3 regions of the Pseudomonas extremaustralis genome follow, and region 2 is predicted to be linked to each of the others. Evidence: predicted binding sites of a transcription regulator. Region 2 holds the regulator's gene; each other region holds the start of a gene.
What was found. Region 2 encodes sigma-54, which starts transcription at its own class of promoters, with help from an activator protein. Its sites were predicted from a motif close to ANTGGCATNNANNTTGCTNT; they were not measured.
Positions count from the first base shown of each region.

Region 1: glnK (P-II family nitrogen regulator) is a predicted target of sigma-54. The motif match lies at 1,848-1,867, and genes of this name have one in related genera.
Region 3: BLR63_RS07390 (circularly permuted type 2 ATP-grasp protein) is a predicted target of sigma-54. The motif match lies at 1,957-1,976, and genes of this name have one in related genera.

Region 1 covers NZ_LT629689.1:5,120,203-5,123,477, reverse strand. Annotated here, with positions in the region: gene BLR63_RS23495 (ammonium transporter) at 1-1,266, opposite strand, end outside; gene glnK (P-II family nitrogen regulator) at 1,301-1,639, opposite strand; gene BLR63_RS23485 (accessory factor UbiK family protein) at 2,062-2,322, shown strand; gene BLR63_RS23480 (YifB family Mg chelatase-like AAA ATPase) at 2,449-3,275, shown strand, end outside.
Region 2 covers NZ_LT629689.1:3,888,550-3,891,824, reverse strand. Annotated here, with positions in the region: gene rapZ (RNase adapter RapZ) at 1-313, opposite strand, end outside; gene ptsN (PTS IIA-like nitrogen regulatory protein PtsN) at 316-780, opposite strand; gene hpf (ribosome hibernation-promoting factor, HPF/YfiA family) at 791-1,096, opposite strand; gene BLR63_RS17970 (RNA polymerase factor sigma-54) at 1,172-2,665, opposite strand; gene lptB (LPS export ABC transporter ATP-binding protein) at 2,851-3,275, opposite strand, start outside.
Region 3 covers NZ_LT629689.1:1,541,645-1,544,919, reverse strand. Annotated here, with positions in the region: gene BLR63_RS07400 (response regulator) at 1-276, shown strand, start outside; gene BLR63_RS07395 (EAL domain-containing response regulator) at 286-1,527, shown strand; gene BLR63_RS31465 (hypothetical protein) at 1,544-1,693, opposite strand; gene BLR63_RS07390 (circularly permuted type 2 ATP-grasp protein) at 2,152-3,275, shown strand, end outside.

The DNA.
Region 1 (3,275 bases), 1.2 Mb from region 2:
CAGGCCCATGACCATGTCCAGCACCTTGAGGATGATGAAGGTCACGATGGCGGTGTAGATCACGGTGAAGCCAACGCCTTTGCACTGAATCCAGACTTGGGCTGCCACATCAGTCACGGTGCCGAAGCCACCCAGGGCCGGTGCCGCAAACACACCGGTCAGGATTGCGCCGAGGATACCGCCGATACCGTGGACACCGAAGGCGTCCAGGGAGTCGTCATAGCCCAGTTTGCGTTTGAGGGTCGTGGCGCAGAAGAAGCACACCACACCCGCCGCCAGGCCGATGATCAGCGCGCCCATCGGGCCCACAGTGCCGGCAGCTGGCGTAATGGCCACAAGGCCCGCAACCACACCCGAGGCGATGCCCAGGGCACTTGGCTTACCGTGGGTGAGCCACTCGGCGAACATCCAGCCCAGGGCGGCGGCGGCGGTTGCGATCTGGGTCACCAGCATCGCCATACCGGCAGTACCGTTGGCCGCAGCAGCGGAACCGGCGTTGAAGCCGAACCAGCCGACCCACAGCATGGCCGCGCCCACCAGGGTGTAACCCAGGTTGTGAGGCGCCATTGGCGTGGTCGGGAAGCCTTTGCGTTTACCCAGCACCAGGCACGCTACCAGGCCGGCCACACCGGCGTTGATATGCACCACGGTACCGCCGGCAAAGTCCAGCACGCCCCAATCACCCAGCAGCGAGCCCGGACCGCCCCACACCATGTGGGCAATCGGCGCGTAGACCAGGGTGAACCAGACGCCCATGAAGATCAGCATCGCGGAGAACTTCATACGCTCGGCGAAGGCACCGACAATCAGCGCCGGGGTGATGATGGCGAACGTCATCTGATAGGTGACGAACACCGCCTCAGGGAACAGCGCCGCAGGGCCGGTGATGCTGGCCGGCGTCACACCCGACAGGAACAACTTGGACAGGCCGCCCACGAAGGAGTTGAAGTTGACGACGCCTGCTTCCATACCGGTGGTGTCGAACGCCATGCTGTAGCCGTAGACGAACCACAGGATGGTGATCAAGCCAGTGATGGCGAAGCACTGCATCATCACCGACAGAATGTTTTTGGACCGCACCATGCCGCCGTAGAACAGCGCCAGGCCGGGAATGGTCATGAACAGCACGAGCGCGGTGGATGTGAGCATCCACGCGGTATCACCGGAATTGAGGACTGGAGCCGCCACTTCGTCTGCCGCCATGGCCAGGCCGGGCATTACGATGGACAACAGGGCTCCGAGCCCTGCGAATTTACGCAGAGTCATATTGTTTTCTCCTGGGGCGTTGGGGTTTGGCGGCTTAGATTGCGTCGGTATCGGTTTCGCCGGTACGGATGCGAATAGCCTGTTCCAGATTGACCACGAAGATCTTGCCGTCACCGATCTTGCCAGTGTTGGCGGCCTTGGTTATCGCCTCGATAACCCGATCAAGATCCTTGTCGTCAATGGCGACATCAATCTTCACCTTCGGCAGGAAATCGACCACGTATTCCGCGCCGCGATACAGCTCGGTGTGACCCTTCTGCCGACCGAAGCCTTTGACCTCAGTAACGGTAATGCCCTGCACGCCGATCTCGGACAACGACTCGCGTACATCGTCCAACTTGAACGGCTTGATGATGGCAGTGACTAGCTTCATGAAAACTCTCTCCCGAATTGGTGGACTTGCCCCAGGAAAACAAACCCGTCTCAAGTCTAAGCGCAGCGCCTGGCTTTGTAACGCGTCGTCGCAAGAGCAGTTGCCATTACGACGCCAGCGAACCACTGGTGACGAAACCTGTACCCCTGATCCGTCGGCGCACTGCATTCGTCACAGCGACTGCATCAGTGCATGGGTCATGATCGTCTAAGCAGAAACCTTGCCAGCTCCGTAAAAACCACTGAAATCAGTCCCTTGCTCACTTATGCCCACCGGCGGGGCTTCATGGCGGCCGCAATGCGCACAAAAACAGTGCGCCACCTCCCGGCCCCCTGCGCGAAAAGCGTGCGCATCGGGCCCTGGAAAAGACTATAGACGCTGCGTGATACACTGCCGGCCAACAGTTTTCCGGAATATTTCCCATGCTCGCGCCCAAAGACCTCCTCGACGCCCTGAGCGGCCACGCCTCTCGCCTGTTCAGCGGTGACACCCCGCTGCCCCGCAATGAAATCGAAAGCCAGTTCAAGGCCTTGTTGCAGAGTGGCTTCAGCAAACTGGACCTGGTGAGTCGGGAAGAATTCGACAGCCAGATGGTGGTACTGGCCCGCACGCGTGCGCGGTTGGAGAGCCTTGAGGCGAAAGTCGCGGAATTGGAAGCAAGGTTGAACCCGCCCGCCGAATAAGTTCAACCCCTGGGGGGCTCACGGCCCCCTGGATACGTTCTGTAAAACCTCCCCGCCTCATTCTTCCCCACCTCATCTACCCTTGAAAAACCGCAGGAAGCGGGCCCCACTTTTCAAGGAACGAGCATGTCCCTCGCCATTGTCCACAGCCGCGCCCAGATTGGCGTCGAAGCCCCTGCCGTCACCGTCGAAGTGCATATGGCCAATGGTTTGCCGTCGTTGACGCTGGTCGGTCTGCCAGAAGCGGCGGTCAAGGAAAGCAAGGACCGCGTGCGCAGCGCCATTCTCAACTCCGCCCTGCAATACCCCTCCCGCCGCATCACCCTCAACCTGGCGCCCGCCGATCTGCCCAAGGAGGGTGGGCGTTTCGATCTGGCGATTGCCCTGGGAATCCTCGCAGCCAGTGTGCAGGTGCCGGCATTGATGCTCGATGACGTGGAATGCCTGGGAGAGTTGGCGTTGTCCGGCGAGGTGCGCGCGGTGAAGGGCGTGCTGCCGGCAGCGCTGGCGGCGCGCAAGGCCGGGCGCACGGTAATAGTGCCCCGGCACAATGCCGAGGAAGCATGCCTGGCTTCAGGGCTGAAAGTGATTGCGGTGGACCATCTGCTCCAAGTGGTGGCGCACCTGAATGGGCACGTGCCGATTGAGGCCTATAAATCCGACGGTTTGCGGTACTTGAACAAACCTTACCCGGACCTGAGTGAAGTTCAGGGCCAATTGGCAGCCAAGCGCGCGTTGCTGATTGCGGCGGCCGGCGCGCACAACCTGTTGTTCAGCGGGCCACCCGGCACCGGCAAGACCCTGCTTGCCAGCCGTCTGCCCGGCTTGTTGCCGCCATTGAGCGAGCAGGAAGCCCTTGAAGTCGCGGCGATTCAATCCGTGGTCAGCCTGGCGCCCTTGAGCCATTGGCCCCATCGACCGTTTCGTCAGCCCCATCATTCGGCATCAGGCCC
Region 2 (3,275 bases):
GGGTCTCGGAGAAACGCTTGAGCAGAGTCTCTTCGTCGGCATCCAGGTACAGCACATCGCAATGAATGTGCTTGGCCCGTACTTCCTCGAGTAACTGCGGGAATCGCTCGAGATGGCTGGGCAAGTTGCGGGCATCAATCGAGACGGCGACCAGCGGCTGCGCCAATTCTGTGTGGATCAATGCGCGTTCCGCCAGTTCCGGCAACAGGCCGGCGGGCAGGTTGTCGATGCAGTAGAAACCGTTGTCCTCAAGAACATTGAGGGCGGTGCTTTTACCCGACCCGGAGCGGCCGCTGACGATGATCAAACGCATGATTACCGCCCGTTCTGTTCATCCAGTACAACCTGGTACAGCGCCTCATTGCTGCTGGCGCTGCGCAGTTTGTCGCGTACGTCCTTGCGGTCAAGCATGCTGGCGATCTGCCGGAGCAGTTCCAGGTGCGCATCGGTGGCTGCCTGTGGGACCAGCAGTACAAACAGCAGGTCGACCGGGGCACCGTCGATGGCGTCGAAATCGATGGGAGCTTCCAGGTGCAGCAGGGCGCTGACAGGTGTCTCGCAGCCCTTCAGGCGGCAGTGGGGAATGGCGATGCCGTTACCAAAACCTGTGGAGCCGAGTTTTTCACGGGCAATAAGAGCCTCATATACATCTTGCATCTCCAGCTCAGGCACTTCGCGGCTGATCAGGTTGGCAATTTGTTCGAGGGCTTTTTTCTTGCTGCCGCCCGGCGCATTCACAAGTGAACGGCCGGGGGTCAGGATGGTTTCAAGTCGGATCATGGGGGGAGAGTTAACGACCTGTACCTTGCATCAGGTGCAGATTCTTTTCCTTATGCTTTATGAGTTGGCGGTCCAGCTTGTCGTAGAGCGAGTCGATCGCCGCATACATGTCCTCATGCTCAGCATTGGCGACGAGCTTGGCATTCGGTACGTGCAGGGTGGCCTCGATTTTCTGTTTGAGCTTATCGACCTCCATGATGACCTGCACGTTGGTGATCTTGTCAAAATGCCCCGCAAGCTTGTTCAGCTTGCTCTCGGTGTACTCACGCAGGGGCTTGGTGACTTCCAGCTGGTGTCCACTGATGTTGACTTGCATACAGCTTCTCCTTCGTTGCCAGTGCATAAAGCGGCAGGCAAGAACGCCTGCCACTGGAACGCTGTGGCCCGCCCGTCACATCAAACGCTTTCGCTCGCTGGAAGGCGCGATCCCTAGGGACTCGCGGTATTTGGCGACGGTTCGACGGGCGACCTGAATGCCTTGTGCCTCCAGTAAACCAGCGATCTTGCTGTCACTCAACGGCTTTTTCTGATTTTCCGCGGCAACCAGTTTTTTGATGATCGCGCGGATCGCCGTGGACGAGCATTCGCCGCCTTCGGAGGTGCTGACGTGGCTGGAGAAAAAGTATTTCAGCTCATATATACCCCGTGGGGTATGCATGAATTTTTGCGTGGTTACCCGGGAAATCGTCGATTCGTGCATGCCCACCGCTTCGGCGATGTCATGCAGAACCAGGGGTTTCATCGCTTCGTCGCCGTATTCCAGGAAGCCGCGCTGGTGCTCGACGATCTGGGTGGCCACTTTCATCAGGGTTTCGTTGCGGCTTTGCAGGCTCTTGATGAACCAGCGCGCTTCCTGCAACTGGTTGCGCATGAAGGTGTTATCGGCGCTGGTGTCGGCGCGGCGCACGAAGCCGGCATATTGGGGGTTGACCCGCAGGCGTGGCACCGACTCCTGGTTCAACTCCACCTGCCAGCGCTCATTATGCTTGCGCACGATCACGTCGGGCACGACGTATTCGGCTTCAGTGGACTCGATCTGCGAGCCTGGGCGTGGGTTGAGGCTTTGCACCAACTCGATGACCTGGCGCAGGTCGTCTTCCTTGAGCTTCATGCGGCGCATCAACTGGCTGTAGTCGCGGCTGCCCAGCAGGTCGATGTAGTCAGTGACCAGGCGCTGGGCCTCAACGAGCCAAGGAGTTTTGGCGGGCAACTGGCGCAATTGCAGCAACAGGCACTCGCTGAGGTTGCGCGCGCCGATGCCTGCGGGCTCGAACTGCTGGATGCGGTGCAGGACGGCTTCGATTTCGTCCAGCTCGATGTCCAGTTCCGGGTCGAAGGCTTCAAGAATTTCTTCGAGCGTTTCGTCCAGATAGCCCTGGTTATTGATGCAGTCGATCAGGGTTACGGCGATCAGGCGATCGGTGTCGGACATCGGCGCCAGGTTCAATTGCCAAAGCAAGTGGCTCTGAAGGCTCTCGCCGGCGGAGGTGCGGGTGGTGAAATCCCACTCGTCGTCATCGTTGCTGGGCAGGCTGCTGGCGCTGGTCTGGTAGACGTCTTCCCAGGCGGTGTCTACGGGAAGTTCGTTGGGAATGCGTTCGTTCCAGTCGCCTTCCTCAAGGTTGTCCACCGTCGGGGCGGTTTCCTGGTAGGAGGGTTCCTGTACGTCGGAGTTGGGTTTTTGCTCGATGTTGTCAGCCAGTGGGTCTGCATTATCGAAGTCGTCGCCTTCTTCCTGGCGTTCGAGCATCGGATTGGACTCCAGGGCCTCCTGGATTTCCTGTTGCAGGTCCAGGGTCGACAATTGGAGCAGGCGGATGGCCTGTTGCAGCTGCGGTGTCATCGTCAGCTGCTGGCCCATTCTCAGGACTAGCGATGGTTTCATGGCAGGGGCTTAACACCTTATTCGCCGGCGCAATGCGCCATCCACGACAGGGCGCGTGAGCGCCAAACATAAGCAAATTATATGCCTGATATCGGGGGCTTTGCCTAGAGCGCGGTAACAATAAAAATCCGGAGGTTTTCATTGACTCCCGCGCGCCTTGGCGAACGGCCGTGACACCACGGTAGTTACAGGCGGAACTCGTGACCCAGGTACACTTCCTTGACCAGTTCGTTGGCAAGGATGGTCGCGGAATCGCCTTCGGCAATCAGCTGTCCATCGTTGACGATATACGCGGTTTCGCAGATATCGAGGGTCTCACGGACATTGTGGTCGGTGATCAGCACGCCAATGCCCTTGGCCTTGAGGTGGTGGATGATCTGCTTGATGTCGCCTACCGAGATCGGGTCGACGCCTGCAAACGGTTCGTCCAGCAGGATGAACTTGGGGTTGGTGGCCAGGGCCCGGGCAATTTCCACGCGGCGACGCTCGCCACCGGACAGGCTCATGCCGAGGTTGTCGCGAATATGATTGATGTGGAATTCCTGGAGCAGGCTTTCCAGTTCCTTGCGACGCCCGTCACGGTCGAGTTCCTTGCGGGTCTCGAGGATCG
Region 3 (3,275 bases), 2.3 Mb from region 2:
GGCCTGACCCTGGCTCGTGAACGGCAACCGGCGCTGATCCTGATGGATATCCAGTTGCCGGGCATGGACGGCCTGGCCGCCACCGCGCTGCTCAAGCACGACCCGCTCACCGCCCATATCCCGGTGATCGCCCTGACCGCCATGGCCATGAAGGAAGACCGCGAAAAGACCCGGCTGGCCGGTTGCGATGCCTACATCATCAAGCCGTTGCGCTACAAAGAGCTGTACCAGGTGATCGACACACTGCTGCAAAACAACATCACACCTCTCACATGAGTCCTCTCCATGGCCAGCCAACCCGCAACGCTCCTGATCGTCGATGACGAACCGCAGATTCGCAAGCTGCTGGAAACCCTGCTGCAACACGAGGGCTACCAGACCATGAGCGCGGGCAGCGGCGAAGAAGCGCTGGACCTGATTGCCCAACGTCTTCCCGACCTGATCCTGCTGGACATCATGATGCCGGGCATGGACGGTTACGAAGTCGCCAGCCAACTCAAGGGCGACGAGACCACGGCCAGCATTCCGATCATCATGCTCTCGGCCCTGAGCGAGTCGAGCGCCCGCATCAATGGCCTGCAGACCGGCGCCGAGGAATTCATCAGCAAGCCGGTGGAGCGCATCGAATTATGGTTGCGGGTGCGCAATCTGCTGCGGCTCAAGACCCATGGCGACCAGTTGAAAGACCATAGCCTGATGCTTGAGCAGCAACTGCGCGGCCAGAACAACGAGACCGCGCACATGCATGTGCATGACCTGACCCGCCAGGACCTGGAAAACGCCCTGCGCCAAGCGGTGGAACGGCAGGCGCTCACCCTGCATTACCAACCCAAGGTCGAACTGGCCAGCGGGCGGATTTGTGCACTGGAAGCGTTGCTGCGCTGGGATCGGCCCGGTTATGGCGCGGTGTCTCCGGCCGTGTTCGTGCCCATCCTGGAAAGCCTGGGATTGATCGTGACGGTGGGACGCTGGGTGATCGATAGCGTTTGCCAGCAGATTGCGACGTGGCAACGCACGGCGATTGGCGCCGTGGAAGTGTCGGTGAACGTGTCCGGCCATCAATTGATCGAAGGCGACCTGATCGCCGATATCGCCTCGGCGCTCGCCACGTTCGGAGTAGCGCCCCATTGCCTGGAGGTCGAGCTGACCGAAGGCTCGCTGATGGAAAACACCCAACACACCATCGCCAGCTTGCAGCGCCTGCGCGCCATGGGCGTGAAGATCTCCATCGACGACTTCGGCACCGGCTACTCGAGCCTGGCGTACCTGCGGCGGTTTCCCATCGACACGCTGAAAATCGACATCGCGTTCATCCGCGAAGTCACCAGCAACCCGCAGGATGCGGCCATCACCCGCACCATTATCGAACTGGCCCATAGCCTGAACCTGCGGGTGGTGGCCGAAGGCGTGGAAACCCAGGCACAACTGGCCTTCTTGAAAGAGGCCGGCTGCGACCAGATTCAAGGCTACCTGTTCAGCCGGCCGCTGCCGGTCGCGACCTTGGAGCGGCTGCTACTGGAGCGCTAGGAGCGCCAATGCCCTATCAATGCTGATTTTCTTCGGTATGGCCCCCATCCGCAGCGTCATCTGGCTCGCTGAGCGGCACTTGCGCATCGTCCATCAGGGAGCCGGGGTCTTCATTGCCCGGATCGTTGAGTTCTTCTTCCGGTTCTTCTTTCGGTTCGTCTGACATGACCGTCTCCTTTACCCGCCTTGGGGATCGATATCGGCATCGGTTTAAGGCTGGTGCTTGAAGTCTGGACTGTAGTCGTTTTCCTGGACCTGGGTCGGCGGGATGTCACGCACCAAGTCAGGGCATAAAGCTTCCTTGTAGGAGCGAGCTTGCTCGCGAAGGTCGCCAACGATGACGCGGGCATTCCGGATAAGCGAGGTGTTCTGGGGTTTTTCGCGCGCAAGCTCGCGCCTACAGGGCGTTAGGTGGGGGCGGAATAGCGTTTCGGCACAGGCATTGCTTTATTCGTTCATCTGCCCGAATACAGGAACATTCGTTACCCCCCGACCCAGAGCCGACCCCAAAAGAAAGTAAGGACCAGGCCCATTGGCACCCTCAGCCACGGGCTCATAAAAAAATGCGTTGTTTAAAGCGGCAGTGCCCCCCAAGGCTTCCTTTGGCACTGACAAGGTACTGAAATGGCTCGATCTTTCTTTGACGAAATGAATGACGCAAATGGCGTGTGCCGTGCGCACTATCAGGATTTCTCCCGCTGGCTGGCCAACACGCCGCCGGAACTGCTGGCCCAGCGTCGTCGCGAAGCCGATTTGCTGTTCCACCGCGCCGGGATCACCTTCACCCTCTATGGCGACGAGCAAGACACCGAACGCCTGATCCCCTTCGACATCATCCCGCGCAGCATCCCCGCCAGCGAATGGAACGTGATCGAACGCGGCTGTATCCAGCGGGTCAATGCGCTGAACATGTTCCTCGCCGACATCTACCACGACCAGCGCATCATCAAGGCCGGGATCATTCCGGCGGACCAGGTGCTGGGCAACGAGGGTTACCAGCAGGCCATGGTCGGCCTGGACCTGCACCGCGACATCTACTCGCACATCTCCGGCGTCGACCTGGTGCGCGATGGCGACGGCACCTACTACGTGCTCGAAGACAACCTGCGCACTCCCAGCGGCGTGAGCTACATGCTCGAAGACCGCAAGATGATGATGCGCCTGTTCCCCGAAGTGTTCGCCAAGCAGCGCATCGCGCCGGTGGACCACTACCCCAACCTGCTGCTCAAGACCCTCAAAAGCTCAAGCCGCCTGGACAACCCCAACGTGGTGGTGCTGACGCCCGGACGCTTTAACAGCGCATTTTTCGAACATGCGTTCCTGGCACGGGAAATGGGCGTGGAACTGGTGGAAGGTGCCGACCTGTTCGTGCACGACCTCAAGGTCTTCATGCGCACCACCGATGGGCCCAAGGCCGTGGACGTGATCTACCGCCGGATCGACGACGCGTTCCTCGACCCGCTGGCGTTCAACCCCGACTCGATGCTTGGCGTGCCCGGCCTGGTCGCGGCCTATTGCGCCGGCAATGTGGTGCTGGCCAATGCCATCGGCACCGGCGTGGCCGACGACAAGTCGATCTACCCCTACGTGCCAGAAATGATCCGTTTCTACCTGGACGAAGAACCGATCCTGCAAAACGTGCCGACCTTCCAGTGCCGCAAGCCCGATGAACTGTCCCATGTGCTGGCCCACCTGCCGGAACTGGTGGTCAAGGAAACCCAGGGCTCCGGCGGCTACGGCATGCTGGT